DNA from 2 places in the Arthrobacter sp. 05N428_2 genome. Region 1 is predicted to be linked to the other one. Evidence: predicted binding sites of a transcription regulator. Region 1 holds the regulator's gene; the other holds the start of a gene.

Region 1 (7,138 bases):
ATCACCCGGGCGGTCCATTCGGGATTTTCAAGCGCCGCGGTGCCCAGGTTCACGCGGGCCACGCCGAGGTCCAGGGCTTTTTCGAGGGACTCGTCGTCCCGGAGCCCGCCGGAGAGCTCTACCTTGATGTCGAGCCGGCCCACGACCTCACGGAGCAGGTCGGCGTTGGAGCCGCGGCCGAAGGCGGCGTCCAGGTCGACCAGGTGGACCCATTCGGCACCCTGGTCCTGCCAGTTGAGTGCGGCTTCCAGCGGCGTGCCATAGCTCGTTTCGCTGCCGGCTTCGCCCTGGACCAGGCGGACGGCCTGCCCGTTCACGACGTCGACGGCGGGGAGCAGCTCAAGTACCGGAAGCGGGGTTTCGGTGGTCATCGTGGGGTCCTCATGGTGTTGGGCGGTCAGGAGTGTACCGGGCTCAATTGGCCGGCAGCGTCAGGAGATAGGCGGCCAGCAACGACATCCCGGCCAGGACATAGAACGCGATCTGGACCCACAGCGGGCTCTTCTGCTGCCGGAAGGACAGGGCGCCGCCAACCAGCAGGCCGGCAAGGCCCATCAGAACCAAGGACCACATCTAGGCGGTCTCTTCCGGGGCGGCGCCCGCGGCGGCGCCGTCCTTGGCGCCCGCCCGCAGGCTGTCCACCCAGTTGCGGAGCAAGCGCGCGCCCGCGTCGCCGGATTTCTCCGGGTGGAACTGCGTGGCGCACAGCGGGCCGTTTTCCACCGCGGCGATGAACGGCGCGCCGTGCTCGGACCAGGTGACGAGCGGGGCAGCCATGCGCGGCTGGACCACGTCGAAGTCCCAGTGCTGGACGCCGTAGGAGTGGACGAAGTAGAAGCGTTCGTTTTCAACGCCGGCGAACAGCCGGGACCCCTCGGGCACAGTGACAGTATTCCAGCCCATGTGCGGCACGACCTCGGCCGGCAGGAGCTCGACGGTGCCGGGCCACTCCCCCATGCCCTCGGCGACGGTGCCGTGTTCCACTCCGGTTTCGAAGAGGACCTGCAGCCCGACGCAGATCGCGAGCACGGGCCGGTGGCCGGCAACGCGGCGGCCGATCATCCGCAAGGCGTCGACGGCCTTGAGTTCCTTCATGACGGTTTCGAAGGCCCCGACGCCGGGCACGACGAGCCCGTCGGCATTGAGCACGTCCGCGGGCTTGGCGCTGAGGATGACCTCGGCCCCGGCGCGTTCGAGCGCGCGGACGGCCGAGCGGACGTTACCGGAACCGTAGTCGAGCACGGTCACGGTGGGCTTGCCATCCGGCGATGCCGGCTTCCGGGTGGCATGCGGGTTGATGACGGCGCCGTCCTGGAGCACCTTGCCGGTCACAGGGCACCCTTGGTGGAGGGAATGCCCTCGACCCGGGGGTCCGGCTCCACGGCGGCCCGGAGCGCCCGGGCGAAGGCCTTGAACTGGGCCTCGACAATGTGGTGCGGGTCGCGGCCGGCGGTGACGTTCATGTGCAGGCAGATGCCGGCGTGCAGCGTGATGGCCTCGAAGACGTGGCGGGTCAGCGACCCGGTGAAGTGGCCGCCGATGAGGTGGTACTCCTGACCCGCCGGCTCGCCGGCGTGGACCAGGTAGGGGCGGCCGGACACGTCGACGACGGCGTGCGCCAGCGCCTCGTCGAGCGGGATCGAGGCCTGGCCGAAGCGGCGGATGCCCGCCTTGTTTCCCAGCGCCGTGCGCAGGACCTCGCCAAAGGTGATGGCAACGTCTTCGACGGTGTGGTGGACGTCGATGTGGGTATCGCCGGTGGCCTTGACCGTGAGGTCGATCAAGGAGTGCTTGCTCAGGGCCGTCAGCATGTGGTCGTAGAACGGCACGGAGGTGCTGATGTCCGAGACGCCGGTCCCGTCCAGGTTGATTTCGACCAGCACGGAGGACTCGCTGGTGGTCCGTTCCAGGCGGGCTGTACGGGCCTCGGCAGCGGCTGATCCGGTGTTGCTCATGTGGGGGTGTCCTTTGGATGAAGGCTGGCGCCCGGCGAACAGGGCGCAGTGCGTGGGTCCTGCGTTAAGTCTAGGCGGACTGTACATCCCGGCTGGTCAGGATCCGTTCGAGCGCCTGCAGAAAGGCTGTGGTTTCCGTCTCAGTCCCGGCCGTGACCCGCAGGTGGCCGGGGATGCCGACGTCGCGGATGAGCACGCCGGCGTCCAGGAGTGCCTGCCAGACCTCATGCGGGTTCTCGAGGCCGCCGAAGAACACGTAGTTGGAATCGGAGGCGGCCGGCTTGAGCCCCAGCCGGATCAGCTCCGCGACAATCCGGTCCCGCTGCCGCTTGATGTCCTCGACGTCGGCCATCAGCGCAACGCGGTGTCGCAGGGCGGCCAGTGCCGTGGCCTGGGTGATGGCGGACAGGTGGTACGGGAGCCGGACCAGCCGGAGGGCATCCGTGACCTCCGGTGCTGCCGCCATGTAGCCCAGCCGCGCGCCGGCCAGGGCGAAGGCCTTGCTCATGGTGCGCGAGATGATCAGCCGCTCGCGGCCGGGCAGCAGCGTGAGGGCGCTGGGGGTCCCATCGTGGGCGAATTCGTGGTAGGCCTCGTCGACGATCACGATGCTCTGGCTGGCTTCTCCGGCCTCATAGACGGCCTCCACGACGTCAATCCCCAGGCCGGTGCCGGTGGGATTGTTCGGGGAACAGAGGAATACGACGTTGGGCTTCAGTTCACGGACCTGGCGTGCCGCCGATTCGGCGCTCAGACCGTAGTCCTCGGCCCGGACGCCGACGATGTATTCGGTGTCCGTGCCGGCAGCCAGCAGTGGGTACATGGAGTACGTGGGAGGGAATCCGAGAGCGGTGCGGCCCGGGCCGCCGAAGGCCTGGAGGATTTGCTGGAGGACTTCATTGGAGCCGTTCGCTGCCCAGATGTTGGTGGCGTCCAGTCCGTGGCCGAGATATTCGGCGAGGCCTTCGCGCAGTTCGGTGAACTCGCGGTCGGGGTACCGGTTCAGCCCGGTTGCGGCTTCGGTGACGGCCGCGACGATGGCGGCGCGGACGTCCGCCGGAACGCCATGGGTGTTCTCGTTGACGTTCAGCAGGATAGGGACATCCAGCTGGGGTGCGCCATAAGGGCGCAACCCGCGCAGATTCGTCCGGAGGGGCAGTCGGTTGAGTCGCTCTAGCTGGTCAGTCACCGTCCCAGTTTAAGCGTGTACGGCGCCGGACCCGAAACTGTGACCGGCAGCGCCCGACGTGCGCGGCCGACTCACGCCGGCCGGGGCGGCTCGCCCGGAATCCCGGTCCGGGCGCCGCCTACTTGGTGGGCACAAAGAGCTGCTGTCCGGAGATGACGCGGGGATCGCCGAGGTTGTTCAGCTGCACGATGTCCGCCACGACGTCGCGGGGATCACGCTCCGGGGCCACGGCGCCTGCAATCGCCCACAGTGACTCCCCCGGCTGGACTGTGACCGTGACCGTCGGCGTGAGCGAGAGCCCTGCGGACGAGTCGGCGGCCTTGGCCGGAGCATTCAGGAAGCCGGCGAGTGAAAGCAGGAGGACCGCCAGCAGCATCAGCGGCAATCCGAAAAAGACGAACCGGCCCCGGCGGGTGAGCCGCAGCGGAGCCTGTGCCATGGCAGTGGGCGCAGGCTTCCGGCCGACGAGGGCCAGGCTGCCTGCGTCGTGGCGGACGGCACGCTGGCGGTCGGTATCGCGATCGAAAATGTTATGCGGGCCGAACGACTCGAACTGCGCCCTCGTGGACCGGGCCTGATCGAATGGGCCTTGGTCGGATGGGGCTTGATCGGATGGGGCCGCCTGGACCCTGACCGCCTTGGGATGGGCGGCACGGACGGGAGCGGATACCAGCGAACCGGGAATTGCGCTTACTGCTGACATGAACTGAGCCCTCCTGGACTTATCTGTGCCGCCCGGCGTACTCCACTTACCTGCCGCCAACCGACCGAACCATCGAACGCAAACCTTCGAAACATATTCATTCATCGCAAACTTCGAACATAGGGCCGAACCTCGCGGTTCACTCCCCGCACTCAGATTCGAACATATCTTCGAACCCTGCTGGTTCTGTTTTAGCACTTATGAACGAACATTGTCGAGACTCACTAGAACAAATGTTTGAAAAACCTTGGCGGCTGGCCTATTTTTGAAGCACAGGACAACCACTCGAGTTGATCAACAGCAGTTGACCAGCGGGGTCTGACTTTTTGCAGACCCACTGATTCCGGCCACCACATCGGCCGGGCGGAAATGGAAAGGCGTGGCCAAGATGGCAGCACAAGCCGCCCGTGGGAGGGCCGCCCAGCGCAGCCCCCAGACCGCCCGGGCGCCCAAGAGCCTTACCGTCCGGCAAAAGAAGATCCTGGAGACCATCCAGCGTTCCGTCACGGACAACGGGTACCCGCCCTCGATGCGGGAGATCGGCGACACGGTGGGGCTGGCCAGCCTCTCCAGCGTCACCCACCAGCTTTCCCAGCTGGAGAAGCTCGGTTACCTGCGGCGTGACCCTAAGCGGCCCCGTGCCATGGAAGTGCTGATGCCGCTGACGCTCGATGAGGGCAGCACGAAGATTTCCGGAGTGGGGAAGCCCGGCGGCCTGCGGGCTGTGGGTGGCCTCGCCGTCTCGGAGCTTGCCAGCGCCACGGACACCGCAATGGTGCCGTTCGTGGGCCGGATCGCCGCCGGCGGTCCGATCCTTGCCGACCAGGTGGTGGAGGACGTGATGCCCCTGCCGCGCCAGCTGGTGGGCCACGGCGAATTGTTCATGCTTCGGGTGGCCGGCGATTCGATGATCGACGCCGCCATTTGCGACGGTGACTGGGTGGTGGTCCGGCGCCAGAACGACGCCATCAATGGCGACATCGTTGCCGCGCTGCTCGATGACGAAGCCACAGTCAAGACGTTCCGGCAGCGCGACGGCCACACCTGGCTGCTTCCGCAGAACACCCAGTATGAACCGATCTTGGGCGACCATGCCGTCATCATGGGCAAGGTCGTCTCGGTCTTGCGCTCCCTGTAGCACTCCCCCGCCGCACCGCCACAAAGGCCCCCTCCGGAAACCGGGCGGGGCCTTTGGCGTACCCTACGTGGCGGGCTGCGGGGCAGGGGCCTCGGAGCCGAGGCGTTCGAGGGCGGCGAGGGCTACTGCTTGGTCGGTGGTGGGCCAGAACGGCGGCAGCGCGGCCCGGAGGAACCCGCCGTAGCGCTCGGTGGACAGCCGCGAGTCCAGGACCGCGACGACGCCCCGGTCCGACGTCGAGCGGATCAACCGCCCGGCGCCCTGGGCGAGCCGGATCGCAGCGTGGGTGGCCGAAACACTCATGAAGCCGTTTCCGCCGGACTGGGCCACGGCGCGGGACCGGGCAGTCATCAGCGGGTCGTCGGGGCGCGGGAACGGGATCCTGTCGATCACCACCAGGCGGCACGAGTTTCCGGGGACGTCCACGCCCTGCCAGAGCGACATGGTGCCGAAGAGGCAGGTATCCGGTTCGTCGGCGAACTGCTTCACGAGCCCGGTCATGGTCGACTCGCCTTGGCAGAGAATGCGCAGGCCCAGCCGGGGCCGCATCGCATCGGCAGCCTCTTCGGCGGCGCGCCGGGAAGAGAACAGGCACAAGGCCCCACCGCCGGAGGCGCGGATCAGTTTCTCCAGCTCGTCGAGGGCCTCCGGGGATGTTCCGCGGCCGGGCTTGGGCAGGTGTTTGGCGACGTAGAGAATCCCCTGCTTCGGGTATTCGAACGGGGACCCGACGTCGACGCCGGTCCAGCTGGGAGCCCCCGGCCCCACCAGGCCGAGGCCTCCGGCGGCCGGTTCGAAGGCCGCACCGATCGCCAGCGTTGCCGAGGTCAGGACGACGGTATGGTCGGCGAACAATCCCTCCCGCAGCCGCCCGGCGACGCTGAGCGGGGCCACGTTGATCAGCGCTGGCGCCGAGTCGTCCGGCTGCGAGTAGCCCTGTTGCGGGTCGAAGCTGCTGTTGCGGGAGAACCAGACCACTTCGCGGTTCTCCTTGGCTGCGAGCAGCCGTTCGCACAGTTCCAGGATCACCATCAGGCGGGACCGAGCGAGCTGGCGCCCGCCGTCGGCCGTGCTGGCGCTGTCCCCCTTGGAGTCGGAGAGCGCGGCGCGGCAGGCGTCGCGCAACTGGTCCACGCAGTCGAGCTGCTCGCTGTTCAGGCCGTTCGGCATCAGTCCGCTGGGCACGCCCTCAATGGCGAGTTCAAGGTTGGACGCGGCGTTGTTGAGCGCGTCCACGGTGATTCCGGTGTGCTTGCGGGCGCCGGACGCTGCGGCGTGCACCATGGCCACGGACAGTTGCCCGGACACGGCGCCCGTGACGCGGTCCTGCAGTTCGTGCGCTTCATCCACCACGACGACGTCGTACTCTGGCAGCACCGCCAGGCCTTCGAACGCGCTGACGGCCAGCATGGCGTGGTTGGTGACGACGACGTCGGCGTCGGCGGCGTTTTGCCGGGCCAGTTCGCTGAAGCATTCGGCGGCCAACGGGCACTTTTGCGCGCCCAGGCATTCCATCGAAGTGACGGAGACCTGCCGCCAGGCGCGGTCGGTTACGCCGGGCATGAGCTCGTCGCGGTCCCCAGTCACGGTGTCCTCGGCCCATTCGCGGAGCCGGACCACCTCCTTGCCGAGCTGGGACGACGGGCCGCCCATGGCGGCGGCGAAGTGCGGCACAGAGGTGTCCTCGCCGAGGGAGAACAGCTGGCCCTCGGACGGTTCCTCGGACGGGAAGCCGCCGTCGAGTTTGTGCCGGCACACGTAGTTGGAGCGGCCCTTGACGAGCGCGACCTTCACGGGCCGGTCCAACGCCGGGGTGATGGTCTTGAGCAGCCGCGGCAGGTCCCGGCCGACGATCTGGGTCTGCAGTGCCAGGGTGGCGGTGGAGACCAGGGTCGGTTTGTCACTGACCAGCGAATGGGCGATCAGCGGAATCAGGTAGGCCAGGGACTTGCCCGTGCCGGTGCCTGCCTGGACCAGCAGGTGGTCGCCGGTTTCGATCGCCCGGGCCACCTGCCGGGCCATCTCGTGCTGGCCGTCGCGGCTCTGGCCGCCCATGCCCGCGACCGCCCGGTCGAGCAGTTCCACCACGAACTGCTCGCCGGACGGGCTGTCTTCCGCCGGTTCAGTCATTGCTGACGAAAGAGTCCAGTTCG
Region 2 (7,138 bases), on a different contig from region 1:
TGGACGCTACGTGATGGCCCGGGCCGTCGGGGACCTGCTGGCCGACTTCGACGCCGAACTGGAGGAAGAGCTCGTGATTCCGCCGTCCTGGAACGTCGCCCCCACCGCGGACGTGCCGATTCTCCTGGAGCGGCTGGTGGACGGGAACCCGGTGCGGCAGCTGCATCTTGCCCGCTGGGGGCTCGTGCCGTCGTGGGCCAAGGACACCGGCATCGGCTCGAAAATGATCAACGCCCGCAGCGAGAGCGTGCTGGAGAAGCCCGCCTTCCGCAAGGCCACCCGGTCCCGGCGCTGCGCGGTCCCCGCGGACGGCTACTACGAGTGGAAGGGCGAGGGCCGCGGCAAGCAGCCTTATTACGTACACCCCAAGGACGGCAGCCCCATCGTCTTCGCGGGGCTCTACGAATGGTGGAAGGACCCGTCGAAAGCAGAGGGTGACCCGGAACGCTGGTTGCTTTCGACCTCGATCCTGACCACCGACTCCCCGCCGGAGGGCTATGCGGACGGGATGCTGGCGGAACTGACGGCCCTGCATGACCGGGTCCCGCTGCCGATGGACCGCCGGACCATGGAGACCTGGCTTGATCCGCAGGCCGAGGACGCCGCGGTCCTGGTGGGGCTGGTCCGGGCCGGTGCGCACGACGTGGCCGAGAACTGGACGATTGACGCCGTCGGCACGGCGGTGGGAAACGTCAGGAACGACTCCCCGGAGCTGATCGAGCCGGTCGGCAGCCTGTTCTAGCGGGTGGCTCCGCAGGCACACGCTCACCGAAGGGTAGCGGATTGCTGCTTGGCTGCCGGTACCATTTCAATTTGTTTGTATCCGGTCCACCAAGGGGGCAATGGTGACAGTTATTAGTCGTGAGTCAGCTACCGCACTTTATCGGATAAGGCGGTCAGCTGGAGCTCTTCGGTGGATCATCTTGAGTACGGTTCTGGCTGTGCTCGGACTGATCAGCGTATGGGTGACCATCCCGGTATGGATAAGCACGGCGCTAGCGGCTGTTTCGTTTGCCTTGTTGTACTTGGAGGTTAGGGCCTACCGGCGATCAGTTGCATCGACGGTGTTTGTGCCTAGGATGAGCGATTCGTTCGAGGACGTCCTGCAGGCAACAAACAACCACGGCCGATTCACGTATCGAAAGTTTTCGCACGGTTCCTTTCTCTCTGACGGTCTGGTGAGCGCCGCAATCCATGACGGCCTTGAGGCCCGGGTGGACCCGGAACAATTCACGGTGCCCGCAGCCCTTAGGCCCCTGGGTCAGCGCTTTCTGGACGAAAAGATCAAGACCAAACACGTCTTTGACGGCCCCATCCTGGGGTGGAACTCAAACGTTGGCGTCGGGCAGGCCGTTTCGGACCTGCCACGCTGGATCGACTTCCAGCCAGCAACGTACTTCCAGCACATCGCCACTGACCAGCTTGCCCTCCACGACGTGAAGAAAAATGATCGGTTCATGGACGACCACGGGCGGCGACTTTTCATTACCCGGAGGGGGGTGCTCAGGGACTTCCGCGATTCATGGCTTGTGAACGTAGTAGGCACTTCCGTTATGGCATTTACGAGCGACGGCAAGCTCATCCTTGTGGATCAAGGTATTCATAACCTAAACAACGGCGGCCAGCTGGCTCCAAGTGGTTCCGGGGCGCTGGAACTACGGGATTTTCAGGGCAATCCTTCACTTCCCCTGTCCGAGCTGGCGGCCAACGGCGCCAACCGTGAGTTGCAGGAGGAAGCCGGGGTCCAAGCTGGTGAGATTCGGGAGAGTTTTTTCCTGGGATTCGGACGGTGGCTTGATAAGGCGGGGCGTCCCGAACTGATGACACTGAGTTTGCTCTCGGTTGACTCGCATGTTCTCGAGCAGCGGATTACGGAAAAGCTTGAGCGGCCATTTGTGAGGGGGCGTTCATTCACCAGACTTGTGGGGGAGCCTGGTGCATGGGGGTCGTCACCTGAAGCGATGCTCGATTCTCAATACCGGGGAAGGCTCTCCCTGCCACTTTCCGTGGGGCTGGCCCTCCTGAAGGAATTCGTCGCCAACGGTGGGCCGTCCGCAGAAGCGTTCGTGTCCCAAGTTATCGCGGGGGAATAGGAGCGAGTTCGCGTCCGGTCTTTCCCCCGGCCGGTCGGCAGCCTGTTCTAGCGGGTGGCCGGACCAGTACCTAGACGGTGACCTGGCCGCCGGCGTCGACCGTCCAGGTGGGGTTGAAGGCGATCTCCCAGCGGAAGCCGTCCGGGTCGGCGAAGTAGCCGGTGTAGCCGCCCCAGGGCTGGGTCTTCGGCGCCGCCACCACGACGGCGCCCGCGGCCTCCGCCCGGCGCATGACGCTCTCCACTTCCTCCGCGCTGCCGACGTTGTGGCTCAGGGTGATGCAGGGGACGCCGGCGGGGGCATCGGTTGCCGCCTCGGACTGCATCTGCGCGGCGTTCCAGAGCGAGAGGATGAGGCCGTGGTTTGCCTGCAGGAAGACCACCTCGCCGGGAACCTCGCGGTGGAGTGGCCAGCCGAGGCCATCAACGTAGAAACGGCGCGAGGCGTCAACGCTGCGGACGCCCAAGGAGATGAAGTCGACTCGTGGTTGCATCACGCGATCCTGTTATGCGCCTGGCCGCACGGCCCGGGGACGGCTGTCAGAGCGACTCCTCGACGGGCACGTTGGCCTGGTAGTCCCTGCCCTCGCAATCGCTGTACGCAGACATCAGATGGCCCTTGATCAGGCCCCGCACCGTGCTGATTGGAAAGGTCCCGGTGATGGTGTTGCCGGAGTGCTCCACGCCCTTGAGGTCGAAGTTCTCTTCCGTGCCGTCGTGGCTGAAGCAGAAAAAGGACACGGCCTCGCCGTTCATGAACTCGATTTCCATCCGGCGCTGGTGGGAGTGGTCCGGAGTGGCCGCCACGAGCCCCACCACATAGGCGCCGGAACTCGGGATATTCCCGTCGATAGCGAACGTCGCCACCAAAGTTGAATCCTTGGCGGCGACGGTTACGTGCTTCAGGAGTGCATTGTGGGAGCTCATGGCTCAATCCTGCTACCTGTGCCTGCGTCCGTCCACCCCCGATCTAGGTTTTGTCCCCGGCCCGTCGTAGACTTGAAGTGTTCGAAGATATATTCGAATACTTTTCGAAAGTCAGCAGCTGCCGGGAGGCGCCATGGGGATGTTCAGCGAGTCGGTGGACGTCGCCTGCACCCCGGAAGGCCAGCCGGAGTCCCTGGACTGGGCCGGGCGGCACTACGTCCTCTGCGCCGAGCCGGTCCGCTGGTTTGAGCGGCGCCAGTGGTGGGCGGAAGAACCGCGGGCGCCGCTGGGCAGCGGCCCGGGGCTGGTGGACCATGAAATCTGGCGCGTTCAGCTCCGGGATGACGGGAACCCGGACCGGACCCTCACCCTCGACCTGAGCCGGCACCTGGGCAGCGGACGCTGGCGGCTGCTGCGGATCCACGATGCCCTGCCACTACTCCGGAAGCCGGAGCCGGCATGAGCTTCACCCATCTGCACGTCTCCACCGCGTTCAGCGCCCACTACGGGGTGTCCTGGCCGGAGGAGTTGGCTGCTGCTGCCGCCGCGGACGGCGCCACGGCGCTCGGCTGCACGGACCGCGACGGGCTCTACGGCACAGTCAAGCACCTGAAGGCGTGCATGGCGGCAGGGCTGGACCCGGTCGTGGGGGTGGATCTCGCGGTCTTCGACGACGACGGCGACCTCCGTACCCGGCTCGGGGGACGCGTCGTCGTCCTGGCACACGGGCAGAACCGCGGCGCCGGGTACCGGGCCCTGTGCCGGCTGGTCTCCGACGCCCATGCCCGCACCTCGGGCAAGGCCGGGGGAGCGGTGCCCGTCGCCGTGACCCGGGCGGAGCTGGCCTCCCGCGCCCTGGATCCGCAGACCCTCAAGCCGGTGCTGACCGTGCTGATCGGCCCGGATTCCGACGTCGGCCGTGCCATGGGCGGCCGGCGCTACCTGCGGCCCCGGACGCTCTTCAAACGCTGGCTGGACGCCATGCCGCCGGGAACCCTCGTCGCCGAGGTCGTCTCGCAGCTCAGCCCGCCGGGCGAGCCGCTGAGCACGGCCCACGCGGTAAGGATGCTCAAGCTCGCCGCGGAACACGCAGTCCCGGCGGTCCTGAGCAACGCCGTTCGATACTGCGCCGAGGACGGCGCCGCGACGGCGGACGTGCTGGACTCGGCCCGGACGCTCAAATCCCTGCCCGAGCTCTCGGCCGCGCCGCTGCTGCAACCGAACGGGCAGGGCTGGCTGAAATCCTCCGCGCAGATGCTGCGGCTGGGCCAGGAGATCATGCACGCCGCCGGGTACGGCGCCGCCGATCTGAAGAGCCTGCTGGCACACACCGAGGCGCTCGCGGACCGCTGCCGGATGGATCCGGTCACGGACATGGGATGGAAGCAGCCGGTGGTGCCGGAGGCCGCGGTGATCGGGATTGCCGGGGATCCGCTGCTGGAGCTCACGCAGCGCTGCGAGGCGGGTATCACCCGGCGCTTCCCGGGCATCACCGGGAAGCCTGCCGCGGAGCTGCGCGCCCGGCTGGAACACGAACTGCGGATCATCGACAGCCTGGGCTTCGCCGCCTACTTCCTGACCGTCGCCGAGGTGTCCCGGATGATCCTGGACATGGGGGTCCGGGCCGCCGCCCGCGGCTCGGGCGCCTCCAGCCTGGTCAACTTCCTGATCGATGTCAGCCAGGTGAACCCGCTGCAGCACGACTTGATTTTCGAACGCTTCCTGTCCCGTGACCGCGCCACCCTCCCGGATATCGACATCGACGTCGAAAGCGCCGAACGGCACAACGTCTACCGGAAGATCTTTGAACGCTTCGGCTCCGAACGCGTCACGCTGATGAGCATGCAGAACGGGTACCGCGCCCGCGGCGCCGTCCGCGACGCCGGCCTGGCCCTGGGCATGGACGGCGGCGACATCGACGAGATCGCCAAGCAGCTCTGGCGGTTTTCGGCCCGGAACTTCCGCGAGGCCCTCGTGGAGAAACCGGAGTTGAAGGAATTCGCCGGCCGGGTGGAGCAACGGGACTTCAGCGAAAACCAGCAGCTTGACCTGCTCGTTGACCTGACCGAACGGTTGGACCGGCTGCCGCGCCATATCTCGATGCATCCCTGCGGGGTCATCCTGGGCGACGCGACGCTGCTGGACCGTACCCCGGTCCAGCCCAGCGGGCTCGGCCTGCCGATGAGCCAGTTCGACAAGCACGACATGGACCCGATGGGCATGCTCAAACTCGATGTCCTCGGCGTCCGGATGCAGTCCGCCATGGCCTTCGCGGTCCGGGAGGTGATCCGGCTGCACCCGTCCAAGGCCGAGGTGATGGCGGCCGGCCGGCACCCGGCAGGACCGGACGGCACCGGGCCCGATTACATCGCCGCGGACGGCCGCATCGACCTCAACGCCGTCCCGCTCGACGACGAACCCACCTACGAGCTGATCCGCAGCACCCACACCCTGGGCTGCTTCCAGATCGAGTCCCCGGGCCAGCGGGAACTGATCGGCAAGCTGGCACCCCGGGAATTCAACGACCTCATCATCGATATCTCGCTGTTCCGGCCCGGGCCGATGAAGTCGGACATGGTCCGGCCCTTCCTGGAGCACCGGCACGGCTTCGCGCCGGAGGTCTACCCGCACCCGGACCTGAAGCCGGTGCTCCAGGAGACCCACGGCGTGACCGTGTTCCATGAGCAGATCCTCAAGACCTTCGATGTGATGACCGGCTGCGGGCTGGCCCGGGCCGACGAATTCCGGCGGGCCCTCGGCAACGAGGTGCTGGAAGGCAAGGTGGAGGAATTCTTCCGCCGCGAGGCCCGCGCCCGGAACTACACGCCCGAGGTGGTGGACAAGGTCTGGGGAACCCTGAAGGCGTTCGGCAGCTTCGGCTTCTGCAAGGCGCACGGCGCCGCCTTTGCCGTGCCCACCTACCAGTCGGCGTGGCTCAAGACCCACCACCCCGAAGCCTTCCTGGCCGGACTCTGGGAACACGACCCCGGCATGTACCCCAAGCGGCTGCTGGTGGCCGAGGCCCGGCGGCTGGGGATTCCCATCCTGCCGCTGGATATCAACCGCAGCCAGGCCGAATACCGGGTGGAGCGGGTGGAAACCGGTCCGGACGGGGGCAGGCTGGGCATCCGGCTGAGCATCAACGGTATCTTCGGGCTTTCCGGCGCCGAGCTGAAACGGATCGTGGCCGGCCAGCCCTATGACTCCCTCGCGGACCTGCGGGCACGCTCCCGGATCAGCAAGCCGAGCATTCAGCGCCTGGCCCAGCTGGGCGCCTTCGACACGCTGCACCGTGCCGCCGGCGGAACCGCCAACCGGGCCGACCTGGTCCAGCACCTGCAACAGCTGCAGGGCCGGCCGCACCGCAAGGGCGTGGAGGTCATCGAGGGCCAGCTGGCGCTGCCGCTGGGCGACGTCGAACTCAAAAACCTGAAGGGCGGGCTCCCGGCCCCCACGCTGGTGGAAAACGTCCGGGCCGAACTGGACCTGTTGGCGGTGGATGTCAGCGGGCACCTGATGGAAAGCCACCGGCCCCTGCTGGACCGGCTGGGCGTCACCACGGCGGACAAGCTGCTGGGACTGCGCAACGGCACCGAGGTGCTGGTGGCCGGGGTGCGGGTGGCCACCCAAACCCCGCCGATGCGCGGCGGCCGCCGGGTGGTGTTCATCAGCATCGACGACGGTACCGGCTGCGTGGACTCGGTCTTCTTCCATGAGGCCCAGGAACAGTCAGGGCCCCTGCTGTTCGGCACCCGGCTGCTGCTGATCCGGGGAACCACCCGGCGGACCGGGCCGCGGGGCATCAGCATCAGCGCCTCCCTGGCCTGGGACCTCAGCCGAACGGAGACCCTGCCCTTCCCTGCGACTGCCCCCGGCGGGCCCGGCGGCCCGGAAGTGCCGGCGTCGCCGGAACCCGCCGTGCCCGGCCCGCTGGACGGGATCGGGCGGAACCTGGCCATCACCGGGCTGGGAGGCTGACCGCCGGCCGGCCGCGTTGGTTGGCCCATCCTGAACCCGATAGCATGGACGAGGCTGGCTGTGGTCCCCGTACGCCACAAGCTACGAAGCCTAAAACCGTGAATAGGAGACACCCGTGTCAGATGCCCAGCAGATCACCCT

Evidence for each region. The regulator LexA, encoded in region 1, represses DNA repair genes until DNA is damaged. The targets are predictions, from matches to a motif close to TCGAACANNTGTTCGA.
Region 2: the regulator LexA is predicted to act here: its motif matches at 3,101-3,116, upstream of AC1DGI_RS17865 (DUF6504 family protein).

The regions. Positions count from the first base shown of each region.
Region 1 covers NZ_JBFTMR010000013.1:48,558-55,695, forward strand. Annotated here, with positions in the region: gene priA (bifunctional 1-(5-phosphoribosyl)-5-((5-phosphoribosylamino)methylideneamino)imidazole-4-carboxamide isomerase/phosphoribosylanthranilate isomerase PriA) at 1-371, opposite strand, end outside; gene AC1DGI_RS14350 (hypothetical protein) at 415-573, opposite strand; gene hisH (imidazole glycerol phosphate synthase subunit HisH) at 574-1,332, opposite strand; gene hisB (imidazoleglycerol-phosphate dehydratase HisB) at 1,329-1,955, opposite strand; gene AC1DGI_RS14365 (histidinol-phosphate transaminase) at 2,026-3,144, opposite strand; gene AC1DGI_RS14370 (LysM peptidoglycan-binding domain-containing protein) at 3,263-3,583, opposite strand; gene lexA (transcriptional repressor LexA) at 4,236-4,985, shown strand; gene AC1DGI_RS14380 (ATP-dependent DNA helicase) at 5,049-7,115, opposite strand; gene hflX (GTPase HflX) at 7,108-7,138, opposite strand, start outside.
Region 2 covers NZ_JBFTMR010000028.1:23,498-30,635, reverse strand. Annotated here, with positions in the region: gene AC1DGI_RS17885 (SOS response-associated peptidase) at 1-742, shown strand, start outside; gene AC1DGI_RS17880 (hypothetical protein) at 942-2,093, shown strand; gene AC1DGI_RS17875 (VOC family protein) at 2,164-2,586, opposite strand; gene AC1DGI_RS17870 (hypothetical protein) at 2,633-3,019, opposite strand; gene AC1DGI_RS17865 (DUF6504 family protein) at 3,153-3,482, shown strand; gene AC1DGI_RS17860 (DNA polymerase III subunit alpha) at 3,479-6,997, shown strand; gene thrS (threonine--tRNA ligase) at 7,113-7,138, shown strand, end outside.